DNA from 3 places in the Streptomyces sp. NPDC037054 genome. Region 2 is predicted to be linked to each of the others. Evidence: riboswitches for the same ligand, from Rfam matches in the RefSeq annotation. Region 2 holds a riboswitch; each other region holds the start of a gene.

What was found. A riboswitch is a leader RNA that binds a small molecule or an ion and turns the genes downstream of it on or off. The one in region 2 is predicted to bind cyclic di-AMP.
Region 1: linked by a shared signal. The riboswitch ahead of ACZ7D7_RS04355 (transglycosylase SLT domain-containing protein) and the one ahead of ACZ7D7_RS21680 (M23 family metallopeptidase) in region 2 are both predicted to bind cyclic di-AMP.
Region 3: linked by a shared signal. The riboswitch ahead of ACZ7D7_RS03150 (C40 family peptidase) and the one ahead of ACZ7D7_RS21680 (M23 family metallopeptidase) in region 2 are both predicted to bind cyclic di-AMP.

The regions. Positions count from the first base shown of each region.
Region 1 is NZ_JBVJSJ010000001.1:983,824-993,019, forward strand. It holds gene ACZ7D7_RS04335 (ABC transporter permease) at 1-239, opposite strand, end outside; gene ACZ7D7_RS04340 (ABC transporter ATP-binding protein) at 226-1,173, opposite strand; gene ACZ7D7_RS04345 (LolA family protein) at 1,213-2,448, opposite strand; gene ACZ7D7_RS04350 (polyprenyl synthetase family protein) at 2,731-3,741, opposite strand; cyclic di-AMP (ydaO/yuaA leader) riboswitch at 4,322-4,488, shown strand; gene ACZ7D7_RS04355 (transglycosylase SLT domain-containing protein) at 4,493-4,972, shown strand; gene ACZ7D7_RS04360 (HAD family hydrolase) at 4,966-5,793, opposite strand; gene ACZ7D7_RS04365 (GNAT family N-acetyltransferase) at 6,115-7,182, shown strand; gene ACZ7D7_RS04370 (glycosyltransferase family 2 protein) at 7,179-8,516, shown strand; gene ACZ7D7_RS04375 (polysaccharide deacetylase family protein) at 8,551-9,196, shown strand, end outside.
Region 2 is NZ_JBVJSJ010000008.1:352,600-361,795, forward strand. It holds gene ACZ7D7_RS21655 (amino acid permease) at 1-1,323, shown strand, start outside; tRNA gene ACZ7D7_RS21660 (tRNA-Lys) at 1,467-1,539, shown strand; gene ACZ7D7_RS21665 (dihydrofolate reductase family protein) at 1,603-2,742, shown strand; gene ACZ7D7_RS21670 (alginate lyase family protein) at 2,923-4,122, shown strand; tRNA gene ACZ7D7_RS21675 (tRNA-Met) at 4,189-4,262, shown strand; cyclic di-AMP (ydaO/yuaA leader) riboswitch at 4,595-4,752, shown strand; gene ACZ7D7_RS21680 (M23 family metallopeptidase) at 4,765-5,799, shown strand; gene ACZ7D7_RS21685 (aldo/keto reductase) at 6,066-7,010, shown strand; gene ACZ7D7_RS21690 (PrsW family intramembrane metalloprotease) at 7,041-8,612, opposite strand; gene trmB (tRNA (guanosine(46)-N7)-methyltransferase TrmB) at 8,662-9,196, opposite strand, start outside.
Region 3 is NZ_JBVJSJ010000001.1:698,212-707,407, forward strand. It holds gene ACZ7D7_RS03135 (M23 family metallopeptidase) at 1-736, shown strand, start outside; gene pcrA (DNA helicase PcrA) at 853-3,336, opposite strand; gene ACZ7D7_RS03145 (ScyD/ScyE family protein) at 3,424-4,605, opposite strand; cyclic di-AMP (ydaO/yuaA leader) riboswitch at 4,904-5,071, shown strand; gene ACZ7D7_RS03150 (C40 family peptidase) at 5,080-6,288, shown strand; gene ACZ7D7_RS03155 (hypothetical protein) at 6,320-6,673, opposite strand; gene ACZ7D7_RS03160 (C40 family peptidase) at 7,074-8,147, shown strand; gene ACZ7D7_RS03165 (hypothetical protein) at 8,107-9,069, opposite strand.

The DNA of each region.
Region 1 (9,196 bases), on a different contig from region 2:
CCGCCTCCGCCGCCCGGCGAACCGTCACCGGTCTCGATCTCCACGGCGATCCCGATGAGCACCGGCACGGCGGCCAGCACGCCCAGCAGCGCGAGGGTGCGCCAGCGCCGGAAGGTCGTCGCGAGTTCGTTGCGCAGCAGTCCGAACGTCCACAGGGCGCGCGCCGGGCGGACCACGGCAAGGCCCTCGCGGTCGCCCTCCGGGTGGCTCGTCCCCGCGGTCGTGTCAGCGCGCGACATCGAAGCCCTCCCCCGTCAGCGCCACGAACGCGTCCTCCAGGGAGGCCCGTTCGACGCCGAAGCCGCGGACCCGGACGCCGGCCGTCACCAGCGCGGCGTTCACCTCGGCGAGGTCGCGCTCCGGGGTCCCGCCGGTCACCCGGTCGCCGTCGACCACGACATCGGCGACGCCCTGTTCCTTCAGCACCCGGGCCGCGTCGCCGGTGTCCGGCGTGGTCACCGCGAGCCGCCCGCGCGCCCCGGCAGCCAGGTCGGCGACCGGGCCCTGGGTGAGGAGGCGGCCCCGCGCCATCACGGCGGCGTGCGTGCAGACCTGCTCGATCTCGTCCAGCAGGTGCGAGGAGAGGAACACGGTCGTGCCGTCCGAGGCCAACTCCCGCACCAGCGCGCGGATCTCGCGCATGCCCTGGGGGTCGAGCCCGTTGGTCGGCTCGTCCAGGACCAGCAGCCGGCGCGGTCTCAGCAGCGCGGCGGCCAGCCCCAGCCGCTGCTTCATGCCCAGCGAGTACGCCTTCGCCTTCTTGCCGGCCGCCGCGGCGAGCCCCACCCGCTCCAGCGCCGCCGCGACACGGGCACGCCGGGTGCGGGGGTCGGCGGTCGGATCGGCGGCGTCGTAGCGGATCAGGTTGTCGCGGCCGGAGAGGTGGCCGTACAGCGCGGGCCCCTCGATGAGGGCGCCGATGTGCGGCAGCACGGAGCGCGCGGCCCGGGGCATGGGCTGCCCGAGGACGCGCGCGGTGCCGGAGGTCGGTTCGACGAGCCCCATCAGCATGCGGATGGTGGTGGTCTTGCCCGAGCCGTTCGGGCCGAGGAAGCCGAAGACGCTGCCCGCCGGGACGGTCAGGTCGAGACCGTCCACGGCGAGCTGTCCGCCGCGGAAGCGCTTGGTGAGCGCGCGGGTTTCGACGACGCCGCCGCCGTCCGTGTCAGCCATCGGCTCCCCCGATCCCCCCGCGCCCTGTGCGTACGGGACTTACTTCGCGGCGTCGGCGGCCTTCACGAGGGCGTCCTTCGTGACGGCGCCCACGTAGACCTTGCCGTCGTCGGTGATCAGCGCGTTGACCAGGCGGGTCTTGAAGACCGTGCCGGAGCCGAACTCGCCCTTCACCTTGTCGCCGAGGGAGTCCAGGAAGCCGCCGAACGCGCCGAGCTCACCGGCCTCGGAGCCGGTCGGCAGGCCCTGGCCGCCGGTGTCGAAGGCGGCGACCGCGTTCCAGCCCTCGCCGATGACCTTCAGGCCCTCGGGCTTCTTGCCGAGTTCCTTGCCGAGTTCCTTGTCGAACTCCGCGCCGGGCCTGCCCGTCGGCCGGGGGGCGTGGGTGGTCGTGTCCTCCTCGGTGACCTTGGCGCCCTTGGGCGGCGTGAAGTCGAAGGTCGACGCGGCCGGCCTGGCGAAGCTGACCTTGGTGAAGCCCGCGTCCATGACGGCGGCGCCGCCGGAGGCCGGGGTCAGCGTGAACTTCAGCGGCATGCCGGTCTTCGCGTCCACGGCGACGCTGACGGCGCCGACCGTGGAGCCGGACTGCTTCGGCTCGATCAGCAGCTTGTACGCGTCCCGGCCGGCGACCTGGGCGGTGCCGTCGACCGTGACGGACGTGGTGTCGTCGACGGCCTTCAGGGCCTCCTCGGCGAAGTCCTTCGGCGTGGCCGGGACCTCGTGCTCGCGCTCGCCGCGGCCGGTGTCCTCGGCGGTGGCGTGGTAGACCTCGTTGGACTCGCTGTCGTAGCCCCAGACGTCCTCGCCGTTGTGGATGAGGCTGTACTCGGCGGCGTTCTCCAGCAGGGAGAGCTTCTGCCGGTCCGGGCCGTCGGCGGCGACGCGCAGCGTGTGCGTGCCGTTCGCCAGCTCGGTGAGCCGGGCGGACGGGTCGGCGGACGAGCCGCTGCCGCCGTCCGGGCGGCCGGCGCCCGACAGCAGGCTGTTCTCCAGCCCGCCGAGGTCGGGGAGCCCGAGGTCGGTGCTGATCTTCACGGTGCCGGACAGCTGCTGGACGTCCGACTTCGCGATCTTCTCGATCAGCTGCTGGGCGGTGATCTCCGGGAGGTCGGGGTCACCGGAGTCGGCGAGCGCGGGAACGAGCCCGATGGTCGCGGCCGCCACCCCCATCACCGCTACCGGGACGACGTACCGCGCGGCCTTGCGCCGGCCCGCGCTTCGGTCGTCGGCCTCCCCTGCGGTCGTGGTGTCGTCGGATGCGTACGGTGCCATGTGTGCCTTACCTCCGTCGTCGGCGGCGGCTGTCCGTCTCGTGTCCCCGCGTCTCGTGTACTCGCGCCGGTCCCACCCCGGGCCGCCATTGTCACCCGAATCGGTGAGCAGTGGTGTTGTCCGTGGCATCCATCTGACCAAATCGGCCGCCGAGTTGCGTCAACCCGGGGGCCCAACTCCACGTACACCTGGGGTATGACACGTGGGCCCCGGGACTCCCCCGACCAGTAGGGGTCGGGTCCGGGCGCGGGCCGGCCGACGCCGCCCGGCGGGGGCCGCGGGTCAGCCCGCGCGGTGCACCACGGCGTCGCACAGTTGCATGAGGGCCACCTTGGCGTCGCACTCCCGCAGCGGGGCCAGCGCGGCGCGCGCCTCCTCCGCGTAGCGGACGGTGTCCCGGCGGGCCTGCTCCAGCGCCGGGTGCGCCCGCAGCTCGCGCAGCGCCCGCTGGTGGCGGACGTCGTCGGTCAGGTCGCCGTCCAGCAGCTCGCACAGCGCGAGGTCGTCGGCGAGGCCGAGCCGCGCGGCCCGCTCGCGCAGCCGCAGCACCGGCAGCGTCGCGATGCCCTCGCGCAGGTCGGTGCCGGGCGTCTTGCCGGACTCGGTGGAGTCGGAGGCGATGTCGAGCACGTCGTCCGCGAGCTGGAAGGCGACCCCGAGCCGCTCGCCGTACTGCGTGAGGACGTCCACGACCTGCTCGTCGGCGCCGGACATCATCGCGCCGAACCGGCACGAGACGGCCACCAGCGAGCCCGTCTTGCCGCCGAGCACGTCCAGGTAGTGCTCGACCGGGTCACGGCCGTCCTGCGGTCCGGCCGTCTCCAGGATCTGTCCGGTGACCAGCCGCTCGAACGCGAGGGCCTGCACGCGCACCGCCTCGGGTCCGAGGTCGGCGAGGATCTGTGAGGCGCGGGCGAACAGGAAGTCTCCGGTGAGGACGGCCACCGAGTTGCCCCAGCGGGTGTTCGCGCTGGGCACCCCGCGCCGCACGTCGGCCTCGTCCATCACGTCGTCGTGGTACAGCGTCGCCAGGTGGGTCAGCTCGACGACGACGGCCGACGGCACGATCCCGGGCGCGTACGGGTCGCCGAACTGCGCGGAGAGCATCACGAGCAGCGGACGGAAACGCTTGCCGCCCGCCCGCACCAGGTGCTGGGCGGCCTCGGTGATGAACGGCACCTCGCTCTTGGTTGCTTCGAGCAACCCTTCTTCGACAGCCCTCAAACCGGCCTGGACATCGGCCTCCAGAGCCTGGTCCCGCACGCTCAGCCCGAACGGCCCGACGACGGTCACGAAGGTCTCCTGTCTGCTGGCGCCTACTGGCGATTACCTGTTTGTCGATAGGTCACTGCCATCACTCAAGTCAGCGTATCCGGTCACGTTTCGATCACCGCCAGCGCCCACCCGTCCAGGCCACCAGGTATCGGATCACGACGCGCATATTCTCGATCACTCGATACGCAATGACATAGCCGTTATGTACGACTCGAAACGAATCGTCCGGCAATGCGCCCGCCGACGCGGGCAACCGACTCCGCCGGAGCGGACCGCCACCCCTTCGGCGCACACACTCCCCCCGGCGCCCGTTTTGCCGTGCTTGACACCTCGATCCACCTTGGCCCTAAATGCCTTCGAGACCTTTACCCGTGAGTTGAATCACGCGTTCCCCCCGCCGGACACCGCACTCCCCCGAGGCCCGTATCCGCGCCTCGCGCAAGCGAGTTGAGCCGTGGCGATCGCAAAGGATCAAGTACCCCATACGCACCACACCAAGGTCAACCGGGGCGTTCTGTGATCTCGCCACTTGTTCCCGACATGTGCCCTCGCATACGTTCCCGGCCTGTCGGGCGGACGCCGAATCCTGCCACCGCCCGCACCACCGACGACGAACCCACTCGTACGGCAGGAGCGGGGGACCCAGGTAGGACGCCGGGCCGGTCACAAGACTGGAACGGCTCGGGGTGAAGCCGTGCCTCACGGGCGGCCGGGCACCTCCCGCCCGAACCCGACAGCTCACCTCGCAGGCGTAGGAGAGGAATTCGTCATGCCTGCATTCGGTCAGTCCCGCCGCGCCGGGAACCGCAGCCTCGTCCGCAAGCTCGCCGTCGCCGGAACCGGCGTCGCCGTGCTCGCGCTCCCGCTGGTCGGCGCGACCGGCGCGTCCGCCCACACCACGACCTCGGCGACCGCCGCGACGACGTACCCGGACAACCTCGACGGCTGGATCCGCCAGTCGCTCGCCGTCATGGCGGAGCGCGGCATCCCCGGCTCCTACGAGGGGATCCACCGCAACATCATGCGGGAGTCCTCGGGCAACCCGTACGCCATCAACAACTGGGACTCCAACGCCGCCGCCGGCACCCCGTCCAAGGGCCTGCTCCAGGTGATCGACCCGACGTTCCAGGCGTACCACGTGCCGGGCACCTCGCTCGACCCGTACGACCCGGTCGCGAACATCACCGCCGCCTGCAACTACGCGGCCCAGCGGTACGGCTCCATCGACAACGTCTTCGGGGCCTACTGAGCCGGCCCGCCGGACGCCGGAAACACGCGTTCGAGGACGACGGCGACGCCGTCGTCCTCGTTCGACAGCGTGATCTCGTCCGCGACCGCCCTCAGTTCGGGGTGCGCGTTGGCCATGGCGACGCCGTGCGCGGCCCAGTCGAACATCGGGATGTCGTTGGGCATGTCCCCGAAGGCGATCGTCCGGTCGGCGCCCAGCCCGAGGTGCTCGGCGGCCAGGGCGAGACCGGTCGCCTTGGTGATGCCGCACGGCTGGAGCTCCACGGTGCCCGGCCCGGACATCGTCACCGTCGCGAGGGAGCCGATCACCCCGCGGGCCGTCGCCGCCAACTCGTCGTCCGACAGGCCGTGGTGGCGCAGCAGCACCTTGCTGATCGGCGCCGCCCACAGGTCCTCGCGCCGGTCGACGCGCACGGCCGGCAGGGTGGGGTGCGGCATCAGATAGCCCGGCTCTATCAGCGTGAGCCCGTCCACGCCGTCCTGGTCGACGGCCGCGTACACCTCGCCCACCTCGGCCTCGATCTTGCCGAGCGCCGTCTCGGCCAGCTCCCGGTCCAGGGTGACCGACCACAGCAGGCGGTCCGTGGCGGCGTCGTACACCTGCGCGCCCTGCCCGCACACCGCGAGCCCCGTGCTGCCGAGGTCGGCGAGCAGCGGCCGCACCCGGGGTGCCGGGCGCCCGGTCACGACGAGGTGCCGGGCGCCGGCCCCGGCCGCCCGCGCGAGCGCGGCGCGGGACCGGTCGGAGATGGTGTCGTCACCACGCAGAAGCGTTCCGTCCAGGTCGGTGGCGATAAGGGAGTACGCGAGGGGTGCGGGCATGATCAGAGAATACGGACAACGCGCGCCGTCCCTTCACCGCGGTTTCCCCACCCGCCGTTTCTGATCCCGACCCGCCGTTTCTGATCTTCGCCAGCCGTTTGTGAGCGCGGCAGCTCACCGGCTGATCGGTCCTGTTCGGCGCGGCGCGGCCACGGTCCCGCCGCCCCTGGGGCGCGCGAAGCGTCCGGTTCGGCGGCTTGGCGCCGGTTCGCGGCACCATGCTCCGCTACCTACCCTCGGGGCCGCATTGGGCGGTACCTTCCATGTGTCCAGGGGGGACTTGATCGGGGGGTCGAGTTGAGCGGTGGACGACGCGTACGTGTGCTGACGCCCGAGGCGCTGGGCGAGGCCGACCGGGAACGCTGGCGCGAGCTGCGCGCCGCCGCGCGGGCACCGCGCAACCCGTTCATGGAACCGGAGTTCACCGACGCCGTGGGCCACGTGCGCCCGCGGGCCCGCGTCGCCGTCGTGTACGAGGGGCGCGAGGCCGTCGGCTTCCTGCCCCACGAGCGCGGACGGCTCGGGCAGGGCCGCGCGATCGGACTCGGCGTCTCGGACTGCCAGGGCGCGGTACTGCGACCCGGCCTCCGGCTCGCCACCGCCGAACTGCTGCGCGCCTGCTCGGTGTCCAGCCTCGCCTTCGACAACCTGGAGGCGGAGCAGCACCTCTTCCTCCCGTACGCGGCCGAGGAGCACCCTACCTTCGTCGTCGACGTCGGAAAGGGTTACGAGAGCTACGAGTCCGGCTTGCGCGCCCAGTCGCCGAAGTTCCTCAAGACCACGCTCGCCAAGGAGCGCAGGCTCGGCCGGCAGGCCGGCGACCTGCGGTTCGTGTTCGACGAGCGCGACCCCGCCGCGCTGCGCACCCTCATGGCGTGGAAGTCGGCCCAGTACCGCCGGACGGGCCGGCGCGACCGGTTCGCGCAGGAGTGGATCACCCGGCTCGTGGCCCGGCTCGCGGGGACGCGCGCTGCGCAGTGCACCGGGACGCTCTCCGTGCTGTACGCCGCCGGGCGCCCGGTGGCCGCCCACTTCGGGCTGCGCTCGGCGACGGTGCTGTCCTGCTGGTTCCCGGCGTACGACCCCGGGTTCGCGAAGTACTCACCGGGTCTGGTGCTGCACCTGCGGATGGCCGAGGCCGCGGCGGCCGAGGGCATCGGCCTGCTCGACCTGGGGCGCGGCCGGGCCGAGTACAAGGACGCGCTGAAGACCGGCGAACGTCCCGTGTACGAGGGCGCGGCGACCCGGCCGGGGCCGGGCGCGGCGGCCCACTGGCTGAGCCGCGAACCGGTCCGCCGCGCCCACGGTTTCGTACGCGGCCACCCGCGGCTGGCGTCGCTGGCATCACGGGCGCTGAGGGGCGCGGGGCGGCTGCGGAGGGCGGCATGAGACGTACGGGACGGACGGGGCGCGGCGCTCGCACGCGGGAGGAGATCCGGCGGTTCCTGAGCGTCGGGCCGGTGCAGGTGGCACAGGTGGACGTCACGGCGGCCGGGGTCTCCGTGCACCCGGCACCGGGCGGCCCACCGCTGACCCACGGCGAGGTGTTCGTACTGGTCAGACGGGAGGGACGGCCGGTCGGGACGGTACTGACGCGGGTGCCGGAGGGGGTGGGGGCGGTGGAGGCGCTGGGGGCGGCCGAGGTGCTGAGGGCGGTGGAGGCGCTGAGGGCGGCCGAGGCGGGGAGAGCGGTGGAAGTGGGCAAGGCGGACGCCGGGCCGCCGCCGTTCACGACGGTCGTCGTCGCCACCCGCGAGCGTTCCGGGCAGCTCGCCCGCGCGCTCGACTCGCTCCTCGCCCAGGACCACCCCCGCTTCGAGATCGTCGTCGTCGACAACGCGCCCGTAACACCCGCGACCCGTGAGCTGGTCGAGCGGAAGTACGGCGAGCGCGTGCGGTACGTGTGCGAGCCGGTGCCCGGACTCGCGGTCGCGCACAACCGCGGTCTCCTCGCCGCGCACGGGGAGGCCGTCGCGTTCACGGACGACGACGTGGTCGCCGATCCGCGCTGGCTGACCGAGCTGACCAGGCCGTTCGCGGCCGACCCGGGCCTCGGCTGCGTCACCGGCCTGATCCTGCCGGCCCGGTTGCGGACCCCCGCCCAGGTGCTGCTGGAGAGCCACGGCGGCTTCGCGAAGGGCTTCACCCCACGGACGTACGACCCCGCCGAACCGCCCGCCGACGAGCCGCTGTTCCCGTTCGCGGCGGGCCGCTTCGGTTCCGGCGCCAACATGGCCTTCCGCACCGGAGTGCTGCGCTCCGTCGGCGGCTTCGACCCGGCGACCGGCGCCGGCACCCACGCCCGGGGCGGTGACGATCTCTACGGCTTCGTCCGCGTCCTGGCCTCCGGACACCGCCTGCGCTACGCCCCGCAGGCCCTCGTCTGGCACCACCACCGGGAGACCTGGCGGGACCTGGAGACCCAGGCGTACGGCTACGGCGCCGGCCTCACCGCCTACCTCACGGCGCTCCTGGTCAACCGCCCCGCGCTGCTGCCCGCGTTCCTCGCCCGGCTGCCGCGCGGTCTCGCCCACGCGCGTGCGCTGACCGCCGTACGGGGCGGCACGGAGGCCCGCGACCGGTCGCCGGGCGGGTACGGCGTGCGTACGCACCCGTGGCCGCGTCGCCTGTCCCGGCTCCAGCGCAGGGGCATGCTGTACGGACCGCTCGGCTACCTGCGCGCCCGGCGTGCCCTGCGCACGGCGCCGAGAGGGGTGGGCTGACGTGGTGATCCCCGTGTTCCTGTATCACGCCGTGATGGACGATCCGCCCGCGTGGATCGCCGAATTCACCGTCACCCCGAGGGTGTTCGCCTCGCATCTCGACGCCGTGCGCGACAGCGGCCGTACGCCGGTCACCGTCGGCGCGGTCGCCGACCACCTGGCCGGACGCGCGGCCCTGCCGCCCCGGCCCGTCGTGCTCACCTTCGACGACGGCTTCGCCGACCTGCCGGGGCCCACCGCCGAGGCGCTCGCCGAGCGCGGCCTGCCCGCGACCGCCTACCTGACCACCGGCGCCGTCGCACCCGGCGGGCGCAGCCTGCTGCCCCCCGCCCCGATGATGACCCTGGACCAGGTGGCCGACCTGGAGCGGCACGGTCTGGAGGTCGGCAGCCACACCGTCACCCACGCCCAGCTCGACACCCTGCGCACCGGCGCCCTGGAGCACGAACTGCGCACGTCCAAAGCCGTGTTGGAACACGCCCTCGGTCATCCGGTACGCCACCTTGCCTATCCGCACGGCTACAACAGCCCCCGCGTGCGGGCCCTGGCGGCGCGCGCCGGTTACGAGACGGCGACCGCCGTGCGGCACGCGCTCAGCTCGGACCGCGACGAGCCGTACCGCATCGCCCGGCTCATCGTGCGCCGCGGCCACACCCTCGCGGACGTGCGGCGCTGGCTGG
Region 2 (9,196 bases):
GGCCTGATGACGCTGTTCGTCGGCCTGTCGATGGCCGAGATCTGCTCGGCGTACCCGACGTCGGCCGGCCTGTACTTCTGGGCGCACCGCCTGGCGCCCCGGCGCACGGCCGCCGCCTGGGCGTGGTTCACCGGCTGGTTCAACGTCCTCGGCCAGGTCGCCGTGACCGCCGGCATCGACTTCGGCGCGGCGTCCTTCCTCGGCGCCTACCTCAACCTCCAGTTCGGCTTCGAGGTGACCCCGGGCCGCACGATCCTGCTCTTCGCCGCGATCCTCGTGCTGCACGGCCTGCTCAACACCTTCGGCGTGCGCATCGTCGGCCTGCTCAACAGCATCAGCGTGTGGTGGCACGTGATCGGCGTCGCGGTCATCGTCGGCGCGCTGACCTTCGTACCGGACGAACACCGGTCCGCGTCGTTCGTCTTCGGCGAGTTCGTCAACAACACCGGCTGGGGCAGCGGCCCGTACGTCGTCCTGCTCGGCCTGCTCATGGCGCAGTACACCTTCACCGGCTACGACGCCTCCGCCCACATGACGGAGGAGACCCGCGACGCGTCCACCGCCGGCCCGAAGGGCATCGTCCGCTCCATCTGGACGTCCTGGATCGCCGGCTTCGTCCTGCTCCTCGGCTTCACCTTCGCCATCCAGTCCTACGAGGGCGCCCTCACGTCGCCGACGGGCGCGCCGCCCGCGCAGATCCTCCTCGACGCGCTCGGCGCGACCGCCGGGAAGCTGCTGCTGCTCGTCGTGATCGGGGCGCAGCTGTTCTGCGGAATGGCGTCCGTCACGGCCAACAGCCGCATGATCTACGCCTTCTCGCGCGACGGCGCCCTGCCCTTCTCGCACATCTGGCACACCGTCAGCCCGCGCACCCGCACCCCCGTCGCGGCGGTCTGGCTCGCGGCCCTGGGCGCGCTCGCCCTCGGCCTGCCGTACCTGATCAACGTCACGGCGTACGCGGCGGTGACCTCGATCGCCGTGATCGGCCTCTACATCGCCTACGTCGTCCCGACCTTCCTGCGGGTGCGCAAGGGCGCCGCCTTCGAACGGGGGCCGTGGCACCTGGGCCGCTGGTCCGGCCCGATCGGCGTGGTCGCGGTCGGGTGGGTCGGCGTGATCACGGTCCTGTTCATGCTGCCGCAGGTCTCCCCGGTCACCTGGGAGTCCTTCAACTACGCCCCGGTCGCCGTCCTGGCCGTCCTGGGCTTCGCCGCGACCTGGTGGCTGGCGTCGGCCCGCCACTGGTTCCTCAACCCGGACCACGAACGCACCCGGTCCCGCGAGGCGGCCCGCGCGGGAACACCCGAACCGGTGGATCCGTAAGCCACGTCCGTCCCAAGGCGCCACCCGCACGGCCGCGCCGCCATCGCGGCGCGGCCGGGTCCGCTTCCGCGGCGCGGCCGGGTCGCGATACCCGATCGGACACACGGCCTCGTCCCGCTATGCTCGGGGAGGCAACATCGCCTGGGCCCTTAGCTCAATTGGCAGAGCAGTGGACTTTTAATCCATTGGTTGTGGGTTCGAGTCCCACAGGGCCTACGACAACGCTCCCGGCTCGGCAGGTTCGAGCCGGGGGCTCCGTCGTTGCGGAGAATGGTGGCCATGTCTCTGCCGTACGTCCTGCTGTCCGCCGCCGTCTCCCTCGACGGCTACCTGGACGACACCGGCCCCGAGCGGCTGCTGCTGTCCGGGCCGGCCGACTTCGACCGGGTCGACGAGGTGCGGGCGTCCGTCGACGCGATCCTCGTCGGCGCCGGCACGATCCGCGCCGACAACCCCCGGCTGCTCGTCAACTCGCCCGAGCGCCGAGCCGCCCGCCGTGCCGCCGGGCGGCCCGCATACCCGCTCAAGGTCACCGTCAGCGGGTCGGGCGACCTCGACCCGGCGGCCAACTTCTGGCACACCGGCGGCGACAAGGTCCTCTACTCCACCGACGAGGGCGCCGGCCGGGCCCGGCGGCTCGGCATCGCCGCCGACGTCGTCCCGCTCGGCCCGTCCCTCGACTGGCGCGCGCTGCTGGAGCACCTGCACGACGTGCGCGGCGTCGGGCGGCTCATGGTCGAGGGCGGCGGCACCGTCCACACCCAGCTCCTCCAGCAGGGCCTCGCCGACGAACTCCAGCTCGTCGTCGCCCCGCTGTTCGTCGGCGACCCGGGCGCGCCCCGCATGTTCGGGCCCGGCGGCTACCAGGGCGGCCGGCTGCGGCTCGTGGAGACCCGGCGCCTGGAGGACGTCGTCCTGCTCCGCTACGAGCCCACCGCGCCCGGCACGGGCGCCGTGCCGTCCGCCGCCGACCGGCACCGGCTCGCCCTGGCCTGCGACCTGGCGGCGCTGTGCCCGCCGTCGGCGACCGCGTTCAGCGTCGGGGCCGTGGTGGTCGCCGCCGACGGGACCGAACTCGCGCGCGGGCACTCGCGGGAGGCCGGTGACCCCGTCGTGCACGCCGAGGAGGCCGCCCTCGCCAAGCTCGACCCCGCCGATCCGAGGCTCGCCTCCGCGACGGTCTACAGCAGCCTCGAACCCTGCGCCCGCCGCGCCTCCCGGCCCCGGCCCTGCGCCCGCCTGATCCTCGACGCCGGGGTCCGCCGTGTGGTGACCGCCTGGCGGGAGCCGGACACCTTCGTCACGGGCGCCGACGGCAGCGGCGTGCTGGCGGCGGCGGGCGTCGACGTCGTCGTGCTGCCCGAGTACGAGGAGCGGGCCACGGCGCCCAACCGGCATCTGCTGGACCCGCCCGCCTGACGGCACGCCGTGGCCGACTCCCTTCGGCCCATCAGATCCTGCGCCCCGCATGCCACCGCGTCACGCTGCCAGTGAACCGGCACGCGCGGTGACGCGGAGGGAGTCGTGATGGGGTCAGTGAGGTCGAAGGGGCGAAGGGGGCCGGGGGAGTCCACGAGGCCGGCCGGGCGGGGGCGTTCCGTGAGCCGCGGCGGCGAATCCGTCGGACCGGCGGCGCGGCGGCGTCGTACGGCCGCACTCCTCGCCCTTCCCCTCGCCGCCGCCCTCCTCGCCTCCTGCGGGACCGAGGGGCCGGATGGCCGGGCCATGGCGCGCACCCTGCCCGCCGACGCCGACTTCACGCACCCCGGCGTCCTCGTCGGCAAGGACCAGCTGACCGCCGTACGGGAGAACGTGACCGCGGGCAGGCAGCCGTGGCTGAAGGCCTACCTCGGCATGCGGGACAGCAAGTACGGCTCCTACAAGTACCGTCCCCGGCCCCACGAGACGGTCACCTGCGCCGCCGGCGGGACGCCCGGCCGCGGATGCGCCGAGGAGCGCGCCGACGCCATCGCCGCGTACACGCAGGCCCTGCTGTTCACGGTCACCGGCAAGCGGCAGCACGCCGTCAAGGCCAGGGAGATCATGGACGCCTGGTCCGGCAGGCTGAAGGGGCACGGCATCCAGGACGCCGGGTGGGCCGCCACCACGTGGGCGCGGGCCGCGGAGATCGTGCGGCACACGCCGGGCGCGGGCTGGCCCGCCGAGCGGGTCCGGCGCTTCGAGGACATGCTGCGCAGCGTCCACCTGCCCGCCGTCAGCCGGAACCCCCCGCGGGGCGGCGGCAGTCAGGACCTCGTGATGACCGACGCGCAGCTCTCGATCGCCGTGTTCCTGGAGGACCGCAAGGCCTTCGACCGGGCCCTGACGCGGTTCCGGGCGCGCGTGCCCGCCTACTTCTCCGGGCAGAAGGGCGTGACGCGGGACACCTGCCGCGGCCTCGGGCAGGTCGGCCGTGGCATCGCCGCCACCTCCCACATCGCCGAGACCGCCTGGCACCAGGGCGTCGACCTGTACGACGAGGTCAAGGACCGGCTGACGGCCGCGCTCGCGCTGCACGCACGTCAGCAGCTCGGCGAGCGCGTGGCCGCCGGGCCGTGCGGCGAGCGGGCCGGCGGCGGGGGCAGGAACGGCGGCGCCGGGAGGGCGGGCGGTTCCCTGGGGCCCGGTCTGGAGGTCGCCCTGCACCACCTGGAGGACCGGCTCGGCGGTTCCGTCCCGGCGGCGCACCGGCTCGCGGCCGGGACGGCGCGGTCCGCCGCGACGGACCATCTGTCCGTGGCCTGGGAGAACCTGACCCACGCCGCGAAGCCGGGCGAGAAGCCCGCCGGACAGCCATGATGCGGGCCCGCAAACAAACCGTGGTGCTGAGGGCTCCGCGGATGACGTACACTGGAGTCACAACGACGCGGGGTGGAGCAGCTCGGTAGCTCGCTGGGCTCATAACCCAGAGGTCGCAGGTTCAAATCCTGTCCCCGCTACTGAAGGTCAAGGGCCGGAATCCGAAAGGGTTCCGGCCCTCGGTGTTTCCGCCCGCGGCCTTCGGTGTTTTCCGCCCACGACGCCCACGCTCCGTGACGGACTCGTCCCCCTCCGATAACAACTGACACACCATCAGTTTCCGAGATGTGTTTACGCTGCGTGCGCAAGGTGTGTGCGGGGTGGTCAACTCGCCCGTTTTTCACCGGTCGTGACAGGTACGTCCGCGCGGAAATCGTTAATGATCAAGAGGAACAGCTTGGAATCCGCGCCCCGCGTCTATTAACGTTCGATAACGCAGCGCGGTCGTCCCAGCCGTCACAGAAGGCGGCTCCGTGCTCACGCGCCGAATCCCGCGAGGGAACCGGGGAACCACCACCCTGGGGTGAATCGCGCGTAGGTCCTCGTGGCAGCATGACGGATATACGCGCGTAGGAGACCTTCCTGCTCCGAACCCGTCAGCTAACCCGGTAGGCGGAGAAGGAAGGAAAGGAGTACGCCCACGTGGCGTCCAACCGGCCTGCCCCTGAGGCCCCGTTCGTGCCGAGCCAGCGCACCGCAGACACCTTCGGCTACGGCGAATACCGCAGCGACGAGGGCCCGTTCGAGGAGTGGAACCCCACCGAGGAGTCCATCCGCCCGGTACGCGGCAGGCATCGCGTCGCCAAGCAGCGCGGCGGCGGGCTCGCCCGCAGCTCCACGGTTCTCGGCGTCGGCGTCATAGCCGCCGTCGGCGCGGGCGGCATGGCCACCGCGCAGACCGGCAAGCCGCCGGTGTCGATCTCCATGCCGGACCTCCCCAACGTGGGTTCCCTGATCTCGGACGACGACACCTCCGAGGGCACCGCCAATCCGCTCAGCGGCGTGGGCGTCGCCTCGGCCGCCACCGCCGACCAGAGCACCGCCGACGCCGGCGAGGCGCTGCGGGCCCGGATCATGGCGCAGGCCGAGCAGCAGCAGAGCCAGGCCGAGGACAAGGCCGCCGAGGCCGCCGCCGAAGCCGCCGCGAAGGCCGCTGCCGAGGCGGCCGCCAAGGCGGAGAAGGAGGCCGAGGAGAAGGCCGCCGCCGCCAAGGCGAAGGCCGAGGAGGAGGCCCGCAAGAAGGCCGAGGCCGAGCGGCTCGCCGAACTGGCCCGCCAGTACACGCTGCCGACCTCCTCGTACACCGTCAGCTCCGTCTTCGGGCAGGCCGGCGCGATGTGGTCCTCCGGGTACCACACCGGCGCCGACTTCGCCGCGCCCACCGGCACGCTCCTCAAGGCGGTCCACACGGGCACCATCACCGAGGCGGGCTGGGCCGGCTCCTACGGCTACCGCACCATCCTCACCCTCGAGGACGGCACGGAGATCTGGTACTGCCACCAGTCGTCGATCAGCGTCAGCGTCGGCCAGAAGGTCACCACCGGAGACGTCATCGGCCGCGTCGGCGCCACCGGCAACGTCACCGGGGCCCACCTCCACATGGAGGTCCACCCGGACGGTGCCGACGGCGGCATCGACCCGCTGGCGTGGCTGCGCAGCAAGGGTCTCAACCCCTGACGTGGGATTCCTCCTCACGCACGACTGACGTGGAGTTCCCGCACGACTGACGTGGGGTTCCCCGCACGTATGACGCGGGGTGCCCCCACGCGTCTCTGACGCGGAGCTCCCCGACGCACGTCCCTCCCGACCCCGGCGGTCCTGGCGGCAACCCCCCGACGTCAGGGCTGCCGGTCACGCGTGCCCGCGCGGCGTTCGCGTGGCGTTGCGCGATCTTTGCGGGCGGTGCGGAATGGGCGCCCCCGCAACGGCCGTTGACGTACGGCATGACTACTCTTCGCAAGCTCGGCTCGTCCGACCTCGAAGTCTTCCCCCTCGCCCTCGGCGGCAACGTCTTCGGCTGGACCGCCGACGAGACGGCGTCCTTCGCCGTCCTCGACGCCTACACGGAGGCGGGCGGTAACTTCGTCGACACCGCCGACTCCTACTCGGCGTGGGCCGACGGCAACAGCGGCGGCGAGTCCGAGACCATCATCGGCAAGTGGCTCAAGGCCCGCGGCAACCGCTCCGACGTCGTCGTCGCCACCAAGGTCAGCCAGCACCCCGACTACCAGGGCCTGACCGCCGCCAACATCAAGGCCGCCGCCGACGCCTCCCTGCGCCGCCTCGGCACCGACCACATCGACCTCTACTACACGCACTTCGACAAGCCCGAGGTGCCGGTCGAGGAGATCGTCGGCGCCCTGGACGAGCTGGTGCGGGCCGGGAAGGTCCGGCACATCGCCGCCTCCAACATCACGCCCGAGCGGCTGCGGGCCTCCCTGGAGTTCTCCGACCGCGAGGGCCTCGCCCGCTATGTGGCACTCCAGCCCCACTACAACCTGGTCTCCCGCGACACCTACGAGGGCGGCCTGCGCGACCTCGCCGAGCGGGCCGGCCTCGCCGCCGTGCCGTACTACGCGCTGGCCTCCGGCTTCCTGACCGGCAAGTACCGGCCCGGCACGACCGTGGACAGCCCGCGCGCGGGCGGCGCCGCCAAGCACCTCGAGACCGAGCGCGGGCGCCGGGTGCTCGCCGCCCTCGACGAGGTCGCCGCCGCGCACGACGCGCCGGTCGCCACCGTGGCGCTGGCCTGGCTCGCCGCGCAGCCGACCGTCGCCGCCCCGATCGCCTCCGCCCGCACGGTGGAACAGCTCCCGGACCTGCTGGGGGTGGCGGAGCTGACCCTCACCGACGACGAGGTGACGCGGCTGACACGGGCGTCGGAGTAACGCCCGGCGCCGGTGCGGCCGGTGCGGTCCCTATGACTGGTACGGGTTGTACGCGGGATACGGCGCGGCCTGGCCATACGCGGCCTGGCCATACGCGGCCTGGCCGTACGCGGCCTGGCCGTAGGCCGCCTGTCCAGGCGCGGGGTGTCCGTGCGCGGGGTGTCCGTGCGGGGGCTGTCCGTATGCCGGCTGGCCGTACGCGGGTTGGCCGTATGCCGGTTGGCCGTACGGGGGCTGCCCGTGGCGCGTCTGCCCGTGGCCCGTCTGTCCGTAGGCCGTCTGCCCGTGGGCGGCCTGGCCGTACGGGGTGGGGCCGTGGGGCGGCGGGCCGTGCGTCGGCCAGGGCGTCACGTACGGCGTCGGCGGCAGGTGGACCGGGATCGGCGGCGCCGTGACCCGGGCGGCGTGCTCCAGGGCCGGGCGTGCGGCGTCCCGGCGGGCCCACAGCTCGTTCAGCAGCTCCCGCTCCCGGTTCACGAAGCCCGCGCCGGCCTTGCCCTGCCGCCCGCGGTGCCGCAGGAACGCCAGCGACGTCGCGTACGCCTCGTACTGGGCGACCTCCCGCGCCGCCGCCTTCCCGGCGTGCTTGCGCGCGTACTTCCGCGCGATCCGGCGGGCCCGCATCGAGCCCAGCGCGAACGGCTCCGGCGGCGTCAGCCAGCCCGCGACCGCGTAGGCCGGCAGCTCGGTCCGCACGGTGCGCAGCTCCCGCTGCCGCGTCCAGATCACCAGCCACGTCAGAAGCCCGAACGCGGGCACCATGAACGCGGCGTACACGGCGATGAACCCGAACTGCCCGAACGTGGTGGAGCCGTTCCAGAACGCGTGCATGCCCATCGCGAGCAGCAGCCCGGCCAGCGGCGGCGCCACGCGCCGCGGCATCCGCCGGTCGCCCGACAGCGCGGTCATGCCGAAGCCGATGCCGGTGAGGACCGTGAACAGCGGGTGCGCGAAGGGCGACATGACGATGCGGACGAAGAAGGTCGCCGCGGTGACGGAGGCGAGGCCGCTGTCGCCGGTGAGCTGGTCGGTTCCGAACGCGGTGCCGAGATAGAGGATGTTCTCGGTGAACGCGAAGCCGGTGGCGGTGACCCCGGCTATCACCACGCCGTCGAGGATGCCGGTGAAGTCCCGTCTGCGGAACAGGAAGACGAGGAGGACGGCGGCGGCCTTGGCGCTCTCCTCGACGACCGGCGCTATCACGGTCGCCCCGAGGGTGTCGGCGCCGGACGGGTCAGCGGTCGCCGTCGCTATCCATTGGGTCGCGAAGCTGTTGGCGACGATCGCTATCAGCGCCGCCGCGCAGGCGCCCCAGGCGAACGCGAACACCAGGTTCCGCCAGGGGCCGGGCTCGACCCGGTCGAGCCAGCGGAACGCGGCTATGAGCAGCGGCACCGGCAGGACGGCGAGGCCGAGGCCGACCAGGAAGCCCTCCGTGCCGGTCTGTTCGCGGACCAGGGCGAGGATGACGAGTCCGGATATGGCGAGGAGCGCGCTCAGCGCGCCGTACCGCACCCACCTGCGCTGCCACCAGTGCGCGTGCCGCAGGGTGCCGTCGGTGGGAGCGCTGGGCGGCGCCGGGTACGGGGGACAGGTGGCCACGGCAAGGACCCTAACGAGTCGAGGGCGACGCCCGCCGGACGAGACGGGCTCAGGCGTCGGCGGGGAGTCGGTCTTCGTGCTGTACGCGACGGAAGAGCAGGTCGTTCACGACATGTCCCTTGTCCAGTCCCTGGCCCTCGAAACGGGTCAGCGGCCGGAACTCGGGGCGGGGCGCGAAACCGCCATCGGGCCGGGTGTTCTCGAAGTCGGGGTGCGCGGTGAGCACCTCCAGCATCTGCTCCGCGTACGGCTCCCAGTCGGTGGCGCAGTGCACGATCCCGCCGGGCCTGATGCGGGACGCGGCCAGCGTCAGGAACTCCGGCTGGATCAGGCGCCGCTTGTGGTGCCGCTTCTTCGGCCAGGGGTCGGGGAAGTAGACGCGCAGCCCGGCGAGGGAGCCGGGGGCGAGCATCTCGCGGAGCAGGATGATCGCGTCGCCGTTGCCGACCCGGACGTTGGTCGTGCCGTTCTGGTCGGCGAGGTTGAGCAGGTTGCCCTGGCCGGGGGTGTGGACGTCCACGGCGAGGATGTTGGTGTCCGGGTCGGCGGCGGCCATCCGCGCCGTGGCCTCGCCCATGCCGAAG
Region 3 (9,196 bases), on a different contig from region 2:
TTCCCGGCGCCGCTCCCCCGCCAAGCGCTCGGCGCTGATGACCGTCGCCGTGCCCTCCGCCTGCGTGATGGGTGTCGCCGGTATCGCCGCCGCCTCGGTGAGCGGCCTGACCGAGGACGGCGCCCAGGAGACCAACACCTCGGCGGCCGACGCCAAGCCGGTGCAGCCCGCCGCCGCGAACAACAAGCTGGACACCCAGCTCGAGAGCCTCACCGCCGGCGCCGACGACTTCGCCGACCGGGCCAGCCGTACGCAGGAGCGCATCGACCTCAAGGCCCAGCAGGAGGCCGAGCGGAAAGCGGCGGCTGCCGAGGCGGCCCGCAAGGAGCGCCTCCGCCCCAAGTTCGCCCTGCCGGTCGCACAGCACGGCCTCAGCGCCTACTACGGCCAGGCCGGCATCAACTGGATGTCCGTCCACAGCGGCATCGACTTCCCCGTCTCGTACGGCACGACGGTGATGGCCGCGACCGACGGCACGGTCCGCACGCAGTGGAACAGCGCGTACGGCAACATGATGATCGTGACCGCGAAGGACGGCACGGAGACGTGGTACTGCCACCTCTCCACCTACCGCGTCTCCTCCGGCGCGACCGTGAAGGCCGGCGACCCGATCGCGTACTCGGGCAACTCGGGCAACTCGACGGGCCCGCACCTGCACTTCGAGGTCCGCCCGGCCGGCGGTTCGGCGATCGACCCGCTGAGCTGGTTCCGCAGCCACGGCCTCGACCCGCAGTAGGCTACGACCCGCCGGAGCGGAAACCCCGGGACGACCCGCCGGAGCGGAAGCTCCGGGACGCCACCCCGTACCCGACGGGTGACGCCCCTCTCCTCGCCTGCCTGCCTGCCTGCCTTCTACAGCTTCTCGACCGGCGCGTACCTCAGCAGCAGCCGCTTCGGCTTGGCGTCGCCGAAGTCGATCGTCGCTTCCGCGTTCGCTCCCGTGCCCTTCACCGCGACCACCGTGCCGAGCCCGAACTGGTCGTGCGTGACCCGGTCCCCGACCGCGAGCCCCACGACCGGCTTCTCGTCCGCCGTACGGCGCGTGGCGAAGCCGGAGGCACCGGACGCCGACGAGCGGGAGCGGGACGAGGACAGTGACGCGGCCACTCCGGACGCGGGCCCGGACGCCAGGGGCGCGGTCGCCCCGGTCCGCTTCCACTCCACGTACGCGCCCGGGATCTCCTCCAGGAAGCGGGAGGGCGGGTTGTACGACGGCTGGCCCCAGGCGCTGCGCAGGGTGGAGCGCGTCAGGTAAAGCCGCTCACGCGCGCGCGTGATGCCGACGTAGGCCAGGCGGCGCTCCTCCTCCAGTTCCTTGGTCTGGCCGAGGGCGCGCATGTGCGGGAAGACGCCGTCCTCCATGCCGGTGAGGAACACGACCGGGAATTCGAGACCCTTGGCGGTGTGCAGGGTCATGAGGGTGATGACGCCGTCGCCGTCCTCCTCGTCCGGGATCTGGTCGGAGTCGGCGACCAGCGCGACCTGCTCCAGGAAGTCGGACAGCGAGGCCGACTCGCCCTCCGCGCGCTCCTGCTCGAACTCCAGGGCCACGGCGGCGAGTTCCTGGAGGTTCTCGATGCGGGTCTCGTCCTGCGGGTCGGTGGAGGCCTGCAACTCGGCCAGGTACCCGGTTCGTTCGAGCACGGCCTCCAGGACGGTGGCCGGTCCGGCGCCGGACTCGACGATCGTGCGGAGGTCCTCCATCAGCGTGTTGAACCGCTTGACCGCGTTCGTGGAGCGCGCGGCCATGCCGTACGCCTCGTCCACGCGCTTCAGCGCCTGCGGGAAGCTGATCTTCTCGCGCTGGGAGAGGGCGTCGATCATGGCCTCGGCGCGCTCGCCGATGCCGCGCTTGGGGACGTTGAGGATGCGGCGCAGCGGCACCGAGTCCTCCGGGTTGGCCAGCACCCGCAGGTAGGCCAGGACGTCCCGGACCTCCTTGCGCTCGTAGAAGCGGACGCCGCCGACGACCTTGTAGGGCAGGCCGACGCGGATGAAGACCTCTTCGAAGACACGGGACTGGGCGTTGGTCCGGTAGAAGACGGCGACGTCCCCGGCCTTGGCCTCGCCGGCGTCGGTGAGGCGGTCTATCTCGTCGGCGACGAACTGCGCCTCGTCGTGCTCGGTGTCGGCGACGTACCCCGTGATGGCGGCGCCCTGACCGGCGTTGGTCCACAGGTTCTTCGGGCGGCGGGACTCGTTGCGCTCGATGACCGCGTTGGCGGCGCTCAGGATCGTCTGCGTGGAGCGGTAGTTCTGCTCCAGCAGGATCGTCGTCGCGTCGGGGTAGTCCTCCTCGAACTGGAGGATGTTGCGGATGGTCGCGCCGCGGAAGGCGTAGATCGACTGGTCGGCGTCGCCGACGACGCAGAGTTCGGCGGGGCCGAGGTCGTCGGGGCCGGGGGGTACGTCCTCGTCGTGCGCGCCGGTGCCGACGAGTTCACGGACGAGGGCGTACTGGGCGTGGTTGGTGTCCTGGTACTCGTCGACCAGGACGTGCCGGAAGCGGCGGCGGTAGTGCTCGGCGACGTCCGGGAAGGCGCGCAGCAGGTTGACCGTCGTCATGATCAGGTCGTCGAAGTCGAGCGCGTTGGCCTCGCGCAGGCGCGACTGGTACAGCGCGTACGCCTGGGCGAGAGTTTTCTCGAAACCGTCGGCGGCCTGGGCGGCGAAGTCCTCCTCGTCGATCAGCTCGTTCTTCAAGTTGCTGATCTTGGCGCTGAAGGACTTGGGCGGGTAGCGCTTGGGGTCGAGGTCCAGGTCGCGGCAGACCAGGGCCATCAGACGCTTGGAGTCGGCGGCGTCGTAGATCGAGAACGACGACGTGAAGCCGAGCTTCTTGCTCTCGCGGCGCAGGATGCGCACGCACGCGCTGTGGAACGTCATCACCCACATCGCGTTCGCGCGCGGGCCGACGAGCTGCTCGACGCGCTCCTTCATCTCACCGGCGGCCTTGTTGGTGAAGGTGATCGCGAGGATCTGGCCGGGGTGGACGCCCCGCTCGGCGAGGAGGTGGGCGATGCGGTGCGTGAGCACGCGCGTCTTGCCGGAGCCGGCGCCGGCCACGATGAGCAGGGGGGAGCCGGAGTGCACGACGGCCGCGCGCTGGTTGTCGTTCAGCCCTTCGAGCAGCGCCGCCGCGTCGATCACCGGGCGGGGGGCGCCGTCCCGGTAGTGGGTGTCGCGGTCCGGGGGCAGGTCGAACTTCCCGCCGAACAGGTCGTCCGGAACCGGTTCCGGTACGTGGTCGTCCTCGGGGGGCGGCGGGGGCTCTTCCTCGTGGGCCCTCGGGGCCTGGAGGCTCGCCAGGAAACTGTCGTCAAAGAGGCTGCTCATCGCTCTACGAGTCTAGGGCGCCCCACTGACAGCCCGCCGCCACCTCGAGAACATCACACGGTTCGCACCGGACGGGCGGACCGGGACTCAGAAGTTGAGGATCTTCCAGAGCTGGCCGCCCGGCGTCTTCTTGCCCTCCATGACGGTGCCGTCACGGTCCGCGACGGACCAGGCGGAGACGTAGAGCTTGCCGTCGTGCGGGTCGATGGCGAGGCCGGCCGGGAACGGCACCTTCACGTTCGTGCGCCGCTCGTGGGCGCGCGCGTCCTTCACACGCGCGTCCTTCGTGTGGGCGCCCTTCGTGTGGGCGCCCTTCGCGTAGTGCGAGACCTTCGTCACGACGCCGCCGAACAGCTGGCTGACGTAGAGGTCGCCCTTGCGGTTGACGGCGACGCCGGTGATCGGGCCGAAGCCGGACTTCCAGTCGAGGATCTTGCCGGTGCGGACGTCGACGCGCCACACGCGCGCGGTGGGCTTGTCGGTGAGGCCGTTCAGCTCGCCGACGTAGAGCTTGCCGTCGGGGCCGAGGGCGAGGGAGGTGGGGACGGCCTCACGCCCGTCGTGGTCGGGGAAGACCGTGAAGGGGCGGGCCTTGCCGGACTTCGAGACCTCGACGAGGTCGTTCCCGGCGGCGTCGGCGACGATCTTGCGCCCGTCGGGCAGGGCGAGCACGGCGTACGGGTTGGACTCGACGGACGTCTTGTGCGGGTTGTGCCGCAGCTCGACGGCGGTGATGTCGGCGGCGATCCTCGCCTTGCCGTGCTTGATCTTCAGCAGTTTGCCGAGGGTGTTCCAGGGCGGGGTGGTGGGGACGCCGGAGCCGGGCGGGGCGTAGGTCTCGACGGCCCACAGGCGGCCGTGCAGGGCGGAGACGCCGTCGACGCCCGTGGCGAAGCCGCCGTCCGGCTGCGCGATGGACGGGAGCCCCTTCACCACCCGGTGGTGCTTCCACGCGCCCTTGTGCCAGTGCACCTTGGTGACGGCGGAGGTCAGGCCGATGCACATCTCGCCCTCGGGTCCCTGGCCGATGCACTTCTTGCCGCCCCGTCCCGCCTCGGCGACGTACAGGTTCCCGTGGTCGTACGAGAGCTGCCGGGGGTTGTCGAGACCGGTCGCGACGACCTTGACGACCGGCTTGCCGGCCGTACGTCCTCCGTCGGCGCCGGCCGTACGTCCTCCGTCGGCGCCGGCGGGTGCGACGCCCGCGCAGACGGCGAGCGCGACGCCCGTGGCGACGACGAGCGCGGCTCGCGTTCTGGGTTTTCTCATGCCGTACATGCCCTACCTCTCTCAGCGGCCACGGCACCGCACCGTGGCTGGCTGGAAAGTAGCGACCCGGAACGGGATAAGCGCCTTGTAACGTTCAAACCACGTCCGAACCCGCCCAAATCCCTCCAGATAGACCACTGCGCGCAAATCCTCCCGATAGACCACTCCACGCAAGGCCCTGACCGAAGGTCACGAAAATGTATCGGGCATATCACCCACCAACCTTCACAGGCACCACACGGGTTGGCTACCGTGCCGGGCAGGCCGCACGACCCCCACCGGCGAAGGTCGCCGGGCCGCGCGGCCTCCGCCGAGTCCGGCGCGCCCGAACGGCGTCCGGAGCCGGGGACCCACCGACCTTGGGGTGAATCGGCCGAGCTCCCTCGTGAGCCGGCCGTAGGGCACACCTTCCGACCCAACCGCCCGAACCCGACAGCTAACTCGGTAGGCGGAACACGGAAGGAGTCGCCTCCCTTGGCGTCGCACCGCAAGCCACGTCCCGCCCAGGCGCGCGTCGCGGGCATACGGACCCCCGCCCTCGCCACGGCGGCCCTCACGTCCGTGGCACTGCTGTCCCAGACGGCCAACGCCGCGCCCGCAGACGACCGACCGAGCCTCGAAGAGGTCGAGAAGAAGGTCGACGACCTCTACCGCCAGGCGGAGTCCGCGACCGAGAAGTACAACTCGGCCAAGGAGAAGACCGCCAAGCAGCGCAAGCAGGTCGACACCCTCCTGGACGACATCGCCAAGCGCACCCAGGAACTCAACGAGGCCCGCGAGGAGCTCGGCTCCTACGCCGCCGCCCAGTACCGCACCGGCGCCGGCGTCCCCGACACCGCGACCTTCCTGCTCGCGGACACACCGCAGGACTTCTTCGACCGCTCCCAGCTGATGGACCGGCTCACCGGCCGACAGAAGGAAGCGGTCGACGCGTACTTCACGCAGCAGTCCGCGACGATGAAGAAGCGTCAGGAGGCCACCAAGAGCCTGGAGACGCTCACCGACTCGCAGACCGACCTGAGGACGGCGAAGGCGACCGTCCAGAAGAAGCTCTCCGAGGCGCGCGAGCTGCTGTCCGAGCTGACCGCCGAGGAGAAGGCGCGGCTCGCGGCGATCGAGAAGAAGAAGCAGGAGGAGGCCGCCCGCAAGGCCGCCGAACTGGCCCGCCAGCAGGAGGAGGCCGCCCGCGAGGCCCGCGAGAAGGCCGCGGCGGCCGAGGCGGCGGAGCAGGAGCAGGAGAGCGGCTCCACCGGCGGTTCGACGGGCGGCTCCACGGAGACCGGCACCGGCGGCTCGGACTCGTCCACGACCGACCCGACGTACGCGAGCAAGGGCGAGAAGGCCGTCTCCTTCGCCCGCGCCCAGATCGGCAAGCCGTACGTCTGGGGCGCCACCGGCCCCGACTCCTACGACTGCTCGGGCCTGACGCAGGACGCCTGGCAGGCCGCGGGCGTCAGCATCCCGCGCACCACGTGGGACCAGGTCAACGCCGGCACGACGGTCCCCGTCTCCCAGGCGCAGCCCGGCGACCTCGTCTTCTTCTACGACGACCTCAGCCACGTCGGCATCTACATCGGCAACGGCATGATGATCCACGCGCCGAAGCCGGGCACGTACGTCCGCGAGGAGTCGATCTTCTACGACGGCGAGTCGTCGATCCACAGCGTGGTGCGGCCGGCCTGAGCCGCCGACCGCGTCACCGGATCCCCAGGACTCAGGTCCACAGGACGGCGATGAAGATGTTCGCCGTGGTCAGAAGGCCGACGAGACCGAAGAGGCTCTTGTCGGCCTTCTCCTCGTCGCGCTTCACGTAGACCAGGCCGAGGATCACGATCAGCAGGGCCAGCTTCACGCCGATCTTGATGTTGTCGACGGTCTGGTCGTCGGCCTGGTTGAGGCCGACCAGGACCATGCCGGTGACCAGCATCGTGACGGCGCCGTGCAGCATGGCGGGGGTGAAGCGGGCGGTGCCCGCCCCCATGGCCTTCATCTGAGTGAGGAAGCCGCCGAGCAGGGCGGCGATGCCGATGATGTGCAGGCCGACGAAGAGATGGATGAGTACGTCCATGGTCCCGGAGCCTAGCCGGGGCGTCGCGAGGGCCATGGGCGGCCCCGGCGGCACAGCCTCGCTGAAGGACTCCATAACACCGCGCCGCGCCCTCCCGCCGCCGAATCGGGCGGATCGGTCACGGCGCTGCGGGAAGTCGACCGTGGCGGAACGGTACTGCGGTCGGTTCCGGGCACGGAACGATCCCCTCCCACCAGTTCCGTGCAACGCCCGGCCCGGACCGCGCAACCGCGCCTAGCGTCCTGTCCCAGGTGACCGGCGCTCCACAGGCCGCCCGGCGGGGGCGGCGGCCGGACACCTCCTCCAGAAAGTCCGGCGGCGGCACGCTCCCCCCTTACGGGCCGCCGCCGGACGCGGAACCCGCCCCCGCGGCGGGCGGCGAAAGGACGTGGATTCCGAGGTGGCAGCGCATCGCAAGCCCCGAAAACGCGCGCCGGGCGGCGGCAGATCCCGTACGGCGGCCACGATCGCCCTCGCGGGCGCGGCGACGGCGACGGTCCTCGACGGGACCGGGCACGCCGAGCCGCGGCCGACGCCGGCGAAGGTCAGGGCGGAGGTGGACCGGCTGTACCGGGAGGCGGAGGTCGCCACCGAGAAGTACAACGGCGCGAAGGAGAAGGCGGAGGCGGCCGAACGGCGGCTCGGGGACCTGCGGGACGAGGCGGCGCGCAAGCAGGACCGGGTCAACGAGACGCGGGAGGCGCTGGGTTCGGCCGCGGCGGCCCAGTACCGCGCGGGCGGACTGGACCCGGCGCTGCAACTGGCCCTCTCCGCCGACCCGGACCGCTACCTCGACGGGGCGGAGTTCGTGGACCGGGTGGGCGTCCGGCAGCGGGCGGAACTCGCCCGGATGCGCGAGCAGGTGCGCGAGGTGGAGAAGCTGCGCGGCGCGGCGCGCGTCGAACTGGCGTCGCTCAAGTCCCGTCAGGCGGACCAGAACCGCCACCGCAGGACCGTCACCGGCAAGCTGTCCGAGGCGCGCCGCCTCCTGGCCCGCCTCACGGCGGAGGAACGGGCCCGCAGGACACTGGCCCCGCAACGGGCGTCACGTTCCTCGGCACCGACGGCGCCAGCGGCGGGCGAACAGGCCGCCACACCGGCGTCCGCACCGGCGCGCGCGGCCAACTCCCGCGCGGCGGCGGCCATCGCGTACGCCTACGGCAAGATCGGCGCCCCCTACGTCTGGGGCGCGACCGGCCCGAACGCCTTCGACTGCTCGGGCCTGACCCAGGCGGCGTACCGCGCGGCGGGCATCTCCCTGCCCCGCACGACGTACACCCAGATCAACGCGGGCCGCCGCGTCTCCCGCGCCGAACTGGCCCCGGGCGACCTGGTCTTCTTCTACTCGGGCCTGAGCCACGTGGGCCTCTACATCGGCAACGGCAAAATGATCCACGCCCCGAACCCGTCGTCCACGGTCCGGGTGTCCCCGATCAGCGAAATGCCGTTCGCGGGGGCGACGCGGGTGGTGTGACCAGCCTCGGCGAACGGATCGAGGTACGCAGGTGAGCGGTCCGGGCGTGCACGGCGGCGGGATCCATGCGTGTCGGCTCCTTCCGTAGGCCGGTTCCCGCGCCCGCGGCGGCGTTGGTGTCGCGGCAGGCTCGGCAGAGGCCGCCGGGGAGGGCTTCGGGGCGGCCGGGGACGCCGCAGTCCGTGCACTCCATGAGCAAGCGACGCGGCTGTACGGCCGGGATTTCCGGCACCGGAGGCATCTTGTCCACGAGTCTGCGCCGGACGAACGCCCGTGGTGAGTGGACCTGTTCGGGCAGCCCGGCGACGAGGATCCGCAGAAGCTGATCCGGACTCACGTCACGGGCAAGCCAGTCCGCGGCCAGCGGCTCCAGCGCGGCGCAGTCGTCGGACGACAGCGCGAGACGCGGGTCGCTGAGGCCGAGCCGGGCGAGGGTGAGGTGGGCGGTGGAAGGGGTGGAAACGTGCGGCCTCGGAGAGGGTACGACGGCAGCCGGGGCGGGGGATTCGACGGCGGTGTCCTTGAGTTCCGCGGCGGGCGCAGCAGTCAGGTCGGCTCCGGCATCCGCCGCGTCGCCGTCGAGGAATCGCGCCCACCAGTCGTCCTGCCGGGCGATCCGTGACCAAAAGGTCCGGAAGACCCACCGGGTGCCGTGAGTGACCCCGTCGGTGGGCTCCACACGGCACCGTACGCGCCGCAGGTGGCCGGCCCTGCCCAGCGCGTTCAACGCGGACCGTACGGCCTGCTGACCGTAGAGCGGCTGGGCCTTGGCGATCGTCTTGGCGTCCATCGCGGCGTTGTCGCAGAGCCGGTCGAGGAGACTCGCGAGGTACGCCTCACGGGGCGGGAGATGAGTGAAGTCGCCGGGCCGGGAGGGCGACTGACCGGGGACGGAGCGCTTGCCGTACCCGGGTTTGGCCATGGGATGGGCTGCGTGTGCAGGAGGGGCAGCGATACAGTTTTCGTAAGCCACGAGATCGCCTTTTCCGATCTTGGGGTGAGACCCCGGCGGGTGTTGGCGCACCCGACCGGGGTTGTTTCGTTGCTGC